Regions from separate parts of the Neorhizobium descurainiae genome, predicted to be linked through region 1. Evidence: predicted binding sites of a transcription regulator. Region 1 holds the regulator's gene; each other region holds the start of a gene.

Region 1 (3,272 bases):
TTTGCCGAAGAAACAGGCAGGCACCTGCATATGTGACAAAAATGACTCTCCCCAACAGCAAGTTGGGGAAAACCAAGAAATCGATTCCTGCAGATTCTCCCGACTCTTGCCACGGAGTCAGCCTCACACTAGGTTAATCGTCAATTACTAGACTGCATGCGGCGGAACTAGTCACCTCAAGCATAGATGTAGTGGGTGTTGCGGAATGATGTCTGCAGCAAAGGTGGAAGGATTCTGCATGCCTGCAACGTTCAAAGGCGGAGAACGGGCATGAACTGGACAGACGAGCGCGTCGAAAAACTCAAAAGATTGTGGTCGGAAGGCTTGAGCGCCAGCCAGATCGCCGCACAACTCGGAGGCGTGAGCCGCAATGCCGTGATCGGCAAGGTGCACCGCCTCAGCCTGCCGGGCCGGGCAAAGGCCGGCGGCACCATGGCCACGGGCCGTTCGGCGGCCAAGCGGACCACGTCGGCGCCCCGGGCTCCGAACTATGCGTCGCGTGTCGCCACCCGGACCGTCGCCCGCGCAGTCGGCGCGACCCTTCTCAAGGAAGAGATCGAAGTCGAGGCTTTCGAGGAGATGGAATATCGTCCGGCCGCCAATGTGGTGGTGCCTATCTCCCGTCGCCTCGCCCTGACCGAGCTCACCGAGCGCACCTGCAAGTGGCCCGTCGGCGACCCGCTCAAGGAAGATTTTCACTTCTGCGGCTGCGACTCCCCGGACAACTCGCCCTATTGCGGCTACCACACGCGGCTTGCCTACCAGCCGGTGCACGAGCGCCGCAGGGCCGCCGCCCGGGCCTGAGAAGAGCACGGCAGGACGATGCATTGAAAGCGGGCCCCGGCCCGCTTTTTTCCTGCGTATGGCAGCTATGCCGCGCCGAGGCTTGCCGAACGGCGCGAAAACACCTATCTCATTGCGGCGAGGACGACCTCCCCCATACCGGGCACAATGTCGGGACGACCCGAGGCTTTATTCTTGGGTTAAGAAATGCGCTCGACACGTGATCGTATCCGCCACGCCATCAGCTTCGAAGTCATCGCGCTTCTCATCGTCACGCCGCTCGGGGCGCTTGCCTTCGGCAAGCCGGTTTCCGACATCGGCGTCATCGCGATCGGCGGCGCGACGATCGCGACCGGCTGGAATTATCTCTACAACCTCGGCTTCGACCATCTGATGCGGCGGCTGACCGGTGGCACGCAGAAGACGCCGGCAATACGCGTGGGCCATGCCGTCCTTTTCGAGGTGGGCCTGCTCATCGTGCTTCTGCCGTTCGTCGCCTGGTATCTCGGCATCAGCCTGTGGGAAGCGCTGATCATGGACGTGGCTTTTGCCGTCTTCTACGTCTTCTATGCCTTCATCTTCAACTGGGGCTATGACCGGCTGTTTCCGCTGCCGGAATGGCAGGAGGCGGAGGCGCGCTGACGCGCGCCTCTTTCGGCAGTCAGGATTCCATCGAATAACCGGCCCCACGGACGGTGCGGATGACGTCCTGCATGTTGGAGAAGTTCAGCGCCTTGCGCAGGCGTCCCACATGCACGTCGACGGTGCGCTCGTCGACATAGATGTCGTGGCCCCAGACGCCATCCAAAAGCTGCGAACGGGAGAAGACCCGGCCGGGCGACGCCATCAGGAACTCCAGCAGGCGGAATTCCGTCGGGCCGAGGCGGACTTCACGGCTCTTGCGATGCACGCGATGGGTCTCGCGGTCGAGCTCGATGTCGCCGCAGCGCAGAACGCTGGAGAGCACTTCCGGGCGGGCGCGCCGCAGCATGGCTTTGACACGGGCCATCAGTTCCGGCGTCGAGAAGGGCTTGACCACATAGTCGTCCGCCCCCGTGGCCAGGCCACGGACGCGCTCGCTCTCTTCGCCGCGGGCGGTCAGCATGATGATCGGCAGGCGCTCCGTTTCGGGGCGCATGCGCAGACGCCGGCAAAGTTCGATGCCGGAAACGCCGGGCAGCATCCAGTCGAGGATCAGAAGATCCGGCGTGCGCTCCTGAAGCCTTATCTCGGCCTCATCCCCACGCAGGATCGTCTCGACGTCGTAACCTTCAGCTTCGAGATTGTAGCGAAGAAGCACGCTCAGCGCTTCCTCATCCTCCACGACAGCGATTTTTGGCAGCATTCTCACTCTGCTCCGTCAGCATTCCGTCATTCGGTGATCGCGCCGAGGGTGTTCGACGTGTCGTCCTTGGGACGCTCGCCTTCCGGCTGGGCACCCGTCGTCATGTAGTAGATCGTCTCGGCTATGTTGGTAGCATGGTCGCCGATGCGCTCGATGTTCTTGGCGCAGAACAGGAGATGGGTGCAGGTGGTGATGTTGCGCGGATCCTCCATCATGTAGGTGAGGAGCTCGCGGAACAGCGACGTGTACATCGCGTCGATTTCCTCGTCGCGGATGCGGATCGCCTCGGCCTTCTCGGCGGAACGGCTCGCATAGACGTCGAGCACTTCCTTGAGCTGCACGAGCGCGAGATCGGAAAGGTGCTCGATGCCGCGTGCAAGCTTGCGCGGCACGCCGGTGCCCTGAACCGCGATGACCCGCTTGGCGGTGTTCTTGCCGAGATCGCCGACGCGTTCCAGATCGCCGGCGATGCGAAGGGTGCCGACGATCTCGCGAAGGTCGGACGCCATGGGCTGGCGCTTGGCGATCGTGACGATCGCCTTGTCCTGGATCTCGCGCTCGGCGTGGTCCAGGATCACGTCGTCGGAGATGACCTTCTGGGCGAGCGCAGAGTCGGAGTTCACAAGCGCGCGCACGGCATCCGAGCACATCTGCTCGGCCAGGCCGCCCATTTCGGAAATGCGGCGGCTCAGATATTTCAGTTCATCGTCGTAGGCCGACAGGATATGGGTCGATGCCATCTTCTAATCCTCGAAATTGGTGTCAGGCGGCACAGTCGGCTGATCAGCCGAAACGACCCATGATGTAATCCTGGGTACGCTGGTCGTCCGGGTTGGTGAACATCTTGTCCGTGTCGTTCTCCTCGACCAGCTGGCCGAGATGGAACATGGCGGTGCGCTGGGACACGCGGGCGGCCTGCTGCATCGAATGCGTCACGATGACGATCGTGTAGTTGGCGCGCAGTTCGTGGATGAGTTCCTCGACCTTGGCGGTGGCGATCGGATCGAGCGCCGAACAGGGTTCGTCCATCAGGATGACTTCCGGCGACACGGCGACCGCGCGGGCGATGCACAGACGCTGCTGCTGGCCGCCGGAAAGGCCGGTGCCGGATTCCAGCAGCCGGTCCTTCACTTCGGTCCAAAGG
Region 2 (3,272 bases), on a different contig from region 1:
GGCCGCCGCCGAAGTCGGACGAAGCGAAATACTGCTTGACCGGCATGCCGATGTCCTTGGGCAGCGAGACGTTCGGGACGAGGTAGCCCGAGGTGGAGTCCGGATCGGCGAAGCCGAGCTTCTTGCCCTTGGCGTCGGCGAGCGTCTTGATGCCGCTATCCTTGCGGGCGACCATGATCGAGTAGTAGCCGGTCGAGCCGTCGGCCTGCTTGGTGGTCAGGACCGGGGTGACGGCGTTCGGGTCCTTGAGGTAGATCGAGGCGTAGGAGGAAGCGCCCATGACGGCGAGGTCGATCGTGCCGCCGAGCAGGCCCTGGATGACGCCGTTGTAGTTCGGCGACGGGAAGAGCTGGACTTCGGAAACGCCTGTGGCCTTGATGAGGCCCGGCTTGACGCACTCGGTGCGGCGAACCTGGTCGGCTTCGTTTTCACCGCCGTCGAGGCCGATGCGCAGGACCTTGACGTCCTGGGCGGCAGCGTTGCCGGCGAGAGCAGCGACAGCGATCGTCGCCATCAGGATCTTGCGGAATGCAGACATGGAAGTCTCCTTTAGTGACATGGTTTTGTCAGTGTTACGGCCGTCGTCCCCCTCGGCCGTAAAGGGGTCAGCGCGCGACGGCTGCTTCGGCCATCGCGCCGGAAAGAACGACATCGGCGCGCTTCGTCGAGGCGAGACTGGTCGATGTCATGGACTCGTCGATACCAGCCCCGTCTTTGTCGGAACCGTAGATTTCACGGACGGCCGTGGCATCGAGAGCCTGCGGCGGGCCGTCGAAAACCACGCGGCCGCCGGCCATGCCGATGATGCGCTCGCAATAGTGCCTGGCGGTATCGAGCGTGTGCAGGTTGGTGATGACGGTGATGCCTTCGCGTTCGTTGATGTCGCGCAGCGCATCCATGACGATCTTGGCATTGAGCGGATCGAGCGAGGCGATCGGCTCGTCGGCGAGCACCATTTTCGGCGCCTGCATGAGGGCGCGGGCGATCGCGACGCGCTGCTGCTGGCCGCCGGAAAGCGTTCCGGCCGGCTGCAGCGCCGTCTGCTCGATGCCGAGCCTTTCGAGCGCGGCCATCGCCATGACGCGTTCGTCGCGGCTGAAGATTTTCAGGAGGCTCATCACTGTCGAGCGGTGATTGAGGCGGCCGAGCAGCACATTGGTCATCACGTCGAGGCGCGGCACCAGATTGAACTGCTGGAAGATCATCGCGCAGTCGCGCTGCCAGTTGCGCAACGAGACGCCTTTCAGCGCCGAGACCTCGACGCCGCCGAAATGGATGGAGCCGGCGCTCGGCTCCTGCAGGCGGTTGATCATGCGCAGGAGGGTGGATTTACCGGCGCCGGAACGGCCGATGACGCCGACCATCTGGCCTTGGGGAATCTCGACGTTCACGGCGTTGACCGCGATACGATCGCCGAAGCGGCGGGTGACATTCCTCAGCTCGAACTTCATGCTCTCTTGCCCGTCCAATCCTGTTATACCGTTTCGATTAGCGGGGCTTCGTGAAGCCTGAATGTCGGTTTTATGTCGGTATTGTTACAATCCCCCGATGTTCGTAACGGTTATGTTACGACGCATGGCGCGACAGGAATTCCTCCGCCGAAAGTGCCCGGAAATCCTCAAGGGCAGCCCTCAATTTCCGATGGTCCCAATCCCACCAGGCGAGCCTGTCCATCGCCTCGCCGACCGCTTTTGTGAAACGCTCGCGGATGAGCTTTGCCGGCACGCCGCCGACGATCGTATAGGGGGCGACGTTCTTCGAAACGACAGCGCCGGCACCGATCACCGCGCCATTGCCGACGGTGACGCCCGGCAGCACGGTCGCGCCGTGGCCGATCCAGACGTCATGGCCGATGACGACGCGATGGTCTCTCCGCCATTCGAAGAAGCTCTGCTCGTCTTCGGCATCGTCCCAATAGTTCGCGGCACGATAGGTGAAGTGGTGCAGCGTTGCGCGCCAGGTCGGATGGTTGGTGGCGTTGAGGCGCACCGAAGCGGCCATGTTGACGAACTTGCCGACCGTCGCGCACCAGATCGAGCCGTCCTGCATGATGTAGGAATAGTCGCCGATCTCGGCCTCGGAGATACGGCAGCGCTCGGCGACTTCCGTATAGCGGCCGAGCGTGGAATTGGTGACGCTGGCGCTCGGATGGACCAGCGGCTCGATGCCAAGTTTCTTGCTCATGCCGCAACCGCCTTTCGGGGAGAAAACTGCGCCACGTCGAGAATGCGGTCGGCGACGGCCTCGCGCACTTCCTCGTCGTGGAAGATGCCGAGGAGGGCGACGCCCTCGCGCTTCTTTTGCGTGATCATCTCGACGACGACCCGCCGGTTGACGGCGTCTAGCGAAGCGGTCGGCTCATCGAGAAGCAGGATACGGTGGCTGGTGATGAAGCCGCGGGCGATGTTGACGCGCTGCTGCTCGCCGCCGGAAAAGGTCGCCGGCGGCAGCGACCAGAGCTCCCGGGGCAGGTTGAGTTTCGCGAGCAGTCCGGAGGCTTTTTCCCTTGCCTCCGGAGCCTCGACGCCGCGGGCGACGAGCGGCTCGGCGACGACATCGAGGGCCGCGACGCGCGGCACGGTGCGCAGGAACTGGCTGACATAGCCCATCGTATGCCGGCGCACGTCGAGAATGGTGCGCGGATCGGCGCCGGCGATGTCGACGAGCCGTTCCTTGTGGTCCACGAGGATCTGGCCGGCGTCGACGGCATAGTTGCCGTAGAGCATTTTCAGGATCGAGCTCTTGCCGATGCCGGAGGGGCCGCCGAGAACGACGCATTCGCCGCTGGCGACGGAGAAATTGACGTCGTTGACGACCGGCAGCCGGATGCCGTCGCGCAGGTGCATGATGAAGCTCTTGAAGACTTCCGAGACGACGAGGGGGGTGGCCATGACGATATCTCCCTCAAACCTGCAGGATCGAAGACACGAGAAGCTGGGTATAGGGCTCGCGGGGGTCGTCGAGCACCCGGTCGGTAAGCCCGTGCTCGATCACGTGGCCGTCCTTCATCACCATCATCCGGTGCGATAGCAGGCGCGCGACAGCGAGATCGTGGGTGACGACGATCGCCGACAGGCCGAGATCGTTGACGAGGCCGCGCACCAGGTCGAGCAGGCGCGCCTGGACCGACACGTCGAGGCCGCCGGTCGGTTCGTCCATGAAGACGAGGCGCGGGCCGGTGACGAGATTGCGGGCGATCTGCAGGCGCTGGCGCATGCCGCCGGAAAAGGCGCGCGGCTGGTCGTCGATACGGTCGGTGGAAATTTCCACCC
Region 3 (3,272 bases), on a different contig from region 1:
GGACGCGGTTATGAAAAACGGTGCGCTTGGTTTGCATGGCGAGGGTGTGCCCAAGGAAATGCCCTCCCCGGAAATCGGGGAGGGCTTGATGGCGACAAAGACGCTCAGTTCGAGTTTGCAGCTTCGAATTCGCGCAGGATGGCGTTGCCAGCCTTGGCAGCGTCGTCGAGAGCCTGCTGGCCAGTCTTCTTGCCGGACAGAACGGTTTCGAACTGCTGGTCGACCAGGTCGCGGATCTGCGTCAAGTTACCGAAGCGGACGCCCTTGGAATTGTCGGTCGGCGTGCCGCGGGTGATCTGCTTGATGGCAATGTCCGAGCCCGGGTTCTTCTCATAGTAACCCTGCTTCTGGCCAAGCTCGTAAGCAGCATTGGTGATCGGCAGGTAACCGGTGAACTGGTGCCAATCGGCCTGGACCTCCGGCTTGGAGAGATAGGTGAAGAACTTGGCAACGCCTTTGTAGACATCGGGGTTCTTCTGGCCGTTGAGGGTCCAGAGCGTGGCGCCGCCGATGATAGAATTCTTCGGCTCCTTGGTGACGGTATCGTCATAAGGCATCGGCGCGAAGCCGACCTTGAAGTTCTTGGCGTTGTTGATGACGCCGGCGCGCGAAGCGGACGAGCCCATGTAGACGGCGCATTGCTGCGAATAGAAGCTCGGAGCGGTTTCGGCGCCGCCGCCCGGACCGCCGTACTTGAAGATCTTGGCGTCCTGCCACTTCTTCAGGTTATCCCAGAATGCGGCCTGTTCCTTGCCGTTGAACTTGAATTCGGTCTCCAAGCCGCCGAAGCCGTTCTGCAGCGTGCCGAAAGGCAGGTTCTGGATGGCCGAGTAGTTTTCGAGACCGACCCAGGTCGCAGCATAGGAGAGCGTGAAGCCACACTGAGCAGCGCCGGAATCGACGATCTTCTTGCCCATTTCGGCCAGCTCGGCCCAGGTCTTCGGGGCAACTTCCGGATCAAGGCCAGCCTTCTGGAAGACGTCCTTGTTGTAGTACATGATCGGCGTCGAGGAATTGAAGGGCATCGACAGGATGTTGCCTTCAGCATCGGAATAGTAACCGACGACCGGCGCGAGGAAGCCCTTCGGATCCCACGGCTCCTTGTTGTCAGACATCAGTTTGTAGACCGGATAAACGGCGCCCTTGGCGGCCATCATCGTGCCGGTGCCGACCTCGAAGACCTGAACGATCGCCGGCTGCTGATTGGCGCGGAAAGCCGCGATCGCAGCGGTCAGGGTTTCCGGATAGGTACCCTTGAAGACCGGAACGACCTTGTAATCGCTCTGGCTTTCGTTGAACTTCTGGGCGACTTCCTCGAGCTTCTTGCCGAGCTCGCCGCCCATGGCATGCCACCAGGTCACTTCGGTCGCAGCGAGCGACGAGCTTGCCGACAGGGCAACCGCGAACGCGGCCATCGAAAGCTTCTTGAACATGTTGACGTCCTCTCCACCTTTGTTAGGGTCGAGGATCGCAATAGGGCCCGGCTGTGACAGCCCCTTAACAGTTCCATGTCAGATTTGTTACATTGCACAGCCATGCAACAATTTCACGGAAGTATCAGAAAGCATCCGGAAAATGCCGGGGCAAACGTCCCGGAAGCACCGCGACGACGTCATAGCGCTGTGACAGTCGCGCGGCATCCTTACGTTTCGCCAGCCAGAGATCGCTCGCGGACCGGATGCGCTTCTGGGCAGTGAAACCGACCGCATCGACGGCCTCCCGCTCACCGATCCGTGCCTTGACCTCCACGAACACGACGAGGTCGCCCTTGCGGGCGATGAGATCGATCTCTCCGAGCCTGGTGCGATAGCGGATCGCCAGGATGCGATAGCCCTTGGCCATCAGATAGAATGCGGCGAAATATTCCGAGACATGGCCCCGTCTTTGGGCTCTCTGGCGCTGGGCTCTCTGGCGATCGGCCTTGCGGCGTTTCAGGTCTGCGTCGTCGTCCGTTACCACCCTCAGCCCTCGGCCTTCAGTTCCAGGAGCCGCTGGTAAAGGTCCTTGCGGGCAAGCCCTGTGAGCCTGGCCGCTTCCGCCGCCGCCTTAGCGGCCGGCATGGCGGAAGAAAGCTCGCGCAACAGCATGTCCACCTCCACCTCGCCCGGGGCCTCTTGGGCTTCCGGCGGCGCCACGATCAGGACGATCTCGCCCTTCACGCTGCGGTCGTCATTATAATAGGCGGCGAGCTCCTCCAGCGTGCCGCGGCGGAATTCCTCGAAGGTCTTCGTCAGCTCGCGGCAGACGCAGGCACGGCGGCTCTTTCCGAGAACCTCGGCGGCGGCGGCAACGGTCGCGCCGATGCGGTGCGGGGATTCGAAGAAGATCAGCGTCGCCGGCACTCTCGAAAGCTCGGCCAGGCGGTCCCTTCTCCCCTTGTCCTTCGCCGGGAGGAAGCCTGCGAAGAGAAAGGCATCGGACGGCATGCCGGAACCGACGAGCGCTGCAAGCGGCGCGGACGCGCCGGGGATCGGCACGACCTTGTGGCCTGCCTCGATCGCCATCCGGCCGAGCCGGTAACCGGGATCGGAGACGAGCGGCGTGCCGGCATCGGAAACCAGCGCTACGGATTTGCCCTCCGCCAGCGCAGCGACAAGCTTCGGCCCCGCCTCCTCGGCATTGTGCTCGTGATAGGCGAAAGGCCGGTTGACGATGCCGTAGCGGTCGAGCAGCACGCGGGTGACGCGGGTGTCCTCGCAGGCGAGCACGTCGGCGCCGGAGAGCGTTTCGAGCGCACGCAGCGTGATATCACCGAGATTGCCAATCGGGGTCGCGACCAGATAGAGCGCCGGCTCCAGCGGCCTTGCGGGCACGAATGTGTTGGCGACGCGATAGCCGCGCTGCGCGGTCTTCAGGTCATCGGTCACGGGATGTCACGCGGGATCGGATAATCATGGCTCTTTATGATGGAGCCGGCCCGCTTCGGCAAGTAAAGCCCGGGGTCGGGACAATGTCATGTTTTCTGTGTGCAAGTGCGCGCCACGATATCGAATTGAGCCGGTAACCTCTCGTTCACCTCTTGCTTTTCTCCGCCTTTGTCTGCCATTTTGCCGGTCCACATCATACAGTCGGCCTACAAACCCGACAAAAATATGGGGTCCGGCCTTGCCGGCCTCCACGGTCGAAAGCGGTAGCGTCCATGCGTATTACTCTTGAGCGGTCCAACCTCTTAAAATCGCTGAACCACGTGCATCGCGTGGTCGAGCGGCGGAACACGATTCCGATCCTTTCCAACGTGCTGATGCGCGCCTCCGGCAGCAGCCTGGATCTCA

Evidence for each region. The regulator PhoB, encoded in region 1, activates phosphate uptake and scavenging genes when phosphate is short. The targets are predictions, from matches to a motif close to TGTCATNNANCTGTCAT.
Region 2: phnC (phosphonate ABC transporter ATP-binding protein) is a predicted target of PhoB. The motif match lies at 1,513-1,529, and genes of this name have one in related genera.
Region 3: ugpB (sn-glycerol-3-phosphate ABC transporter substrate-binding protein UgpB) is a predicted target of PhoB. The motif match lies at 1,509-1,525, and genes of this name have one in related genera.

Annotation. Positions count from the first base shown of each region.
Region 1 covers NZ_JBLFFK010000018.1:114,373-117,644, forward strand. The annotation lists gene ACMGE0_RS25130 (GcrA family cell cycle regulator) at 271-804, shown strand; gene ACMGE0_RS25135 (PACE efflux transporter) at 991-1,425, shown strand; gene phoB (phosphate regulon transcriptional regulator PhoB) at 1,445-2,128, opposite strand; gene phoU (phosphate signaling complex protein PhoU) at 2,155-2,868, opposite strand; gene pstB (phosphate ABC transporter ATP-binding protein PstB) at 2,912-3,272, opposite strand, start outside.
Region 2 covers NZ_JBLFFK010000008.1:150,124-153,395, forward strand. The annotation lists gene phnD (phosphonate ABC transporter substrate-binding protein) at 1-538, opposite strand, end outside; gene phnC (phosphonate ABC transporter ATP-binding protein) at 606-1,451, opposite strand; gene ACMGE0_RS16120 (DapH/DapD/GlmU-related protein) at 1,567-2,184, opposite strand; gene phnL (phosphonate C-P lyase system protein PhnL) at 2,181-2,891, opposite strand; gene phnK (phosphonate C-P lyase system protein PhnK) at 2,905-3,272, opposite strand, start outside.
Region 3 covers NZ_JBLFFK010000017.1:29,523-32,794, reverse strand. The annotation lists gene ugpA (sn-glycerol-3-phosphate ABC transporter permease UgpA) at 1-37, opposite strand, end outside; gene ugpB (sn-glycerol-3-phosphate ABC transporter substrate-binding protein UgpB) at 105-1,433, opposite strand; gene ACMGE0_RS23980 (YraN family protein) at 1,558-1,959, opposite strand; gene rsmI (16S rRNA (cytidine(1402)-2'-O)-methyltransferase) at 1,962-2,867, opposite strand; gene dnaN (DNA polymerase III subunit beta) at 3,140-3,272, shown strand, end outside.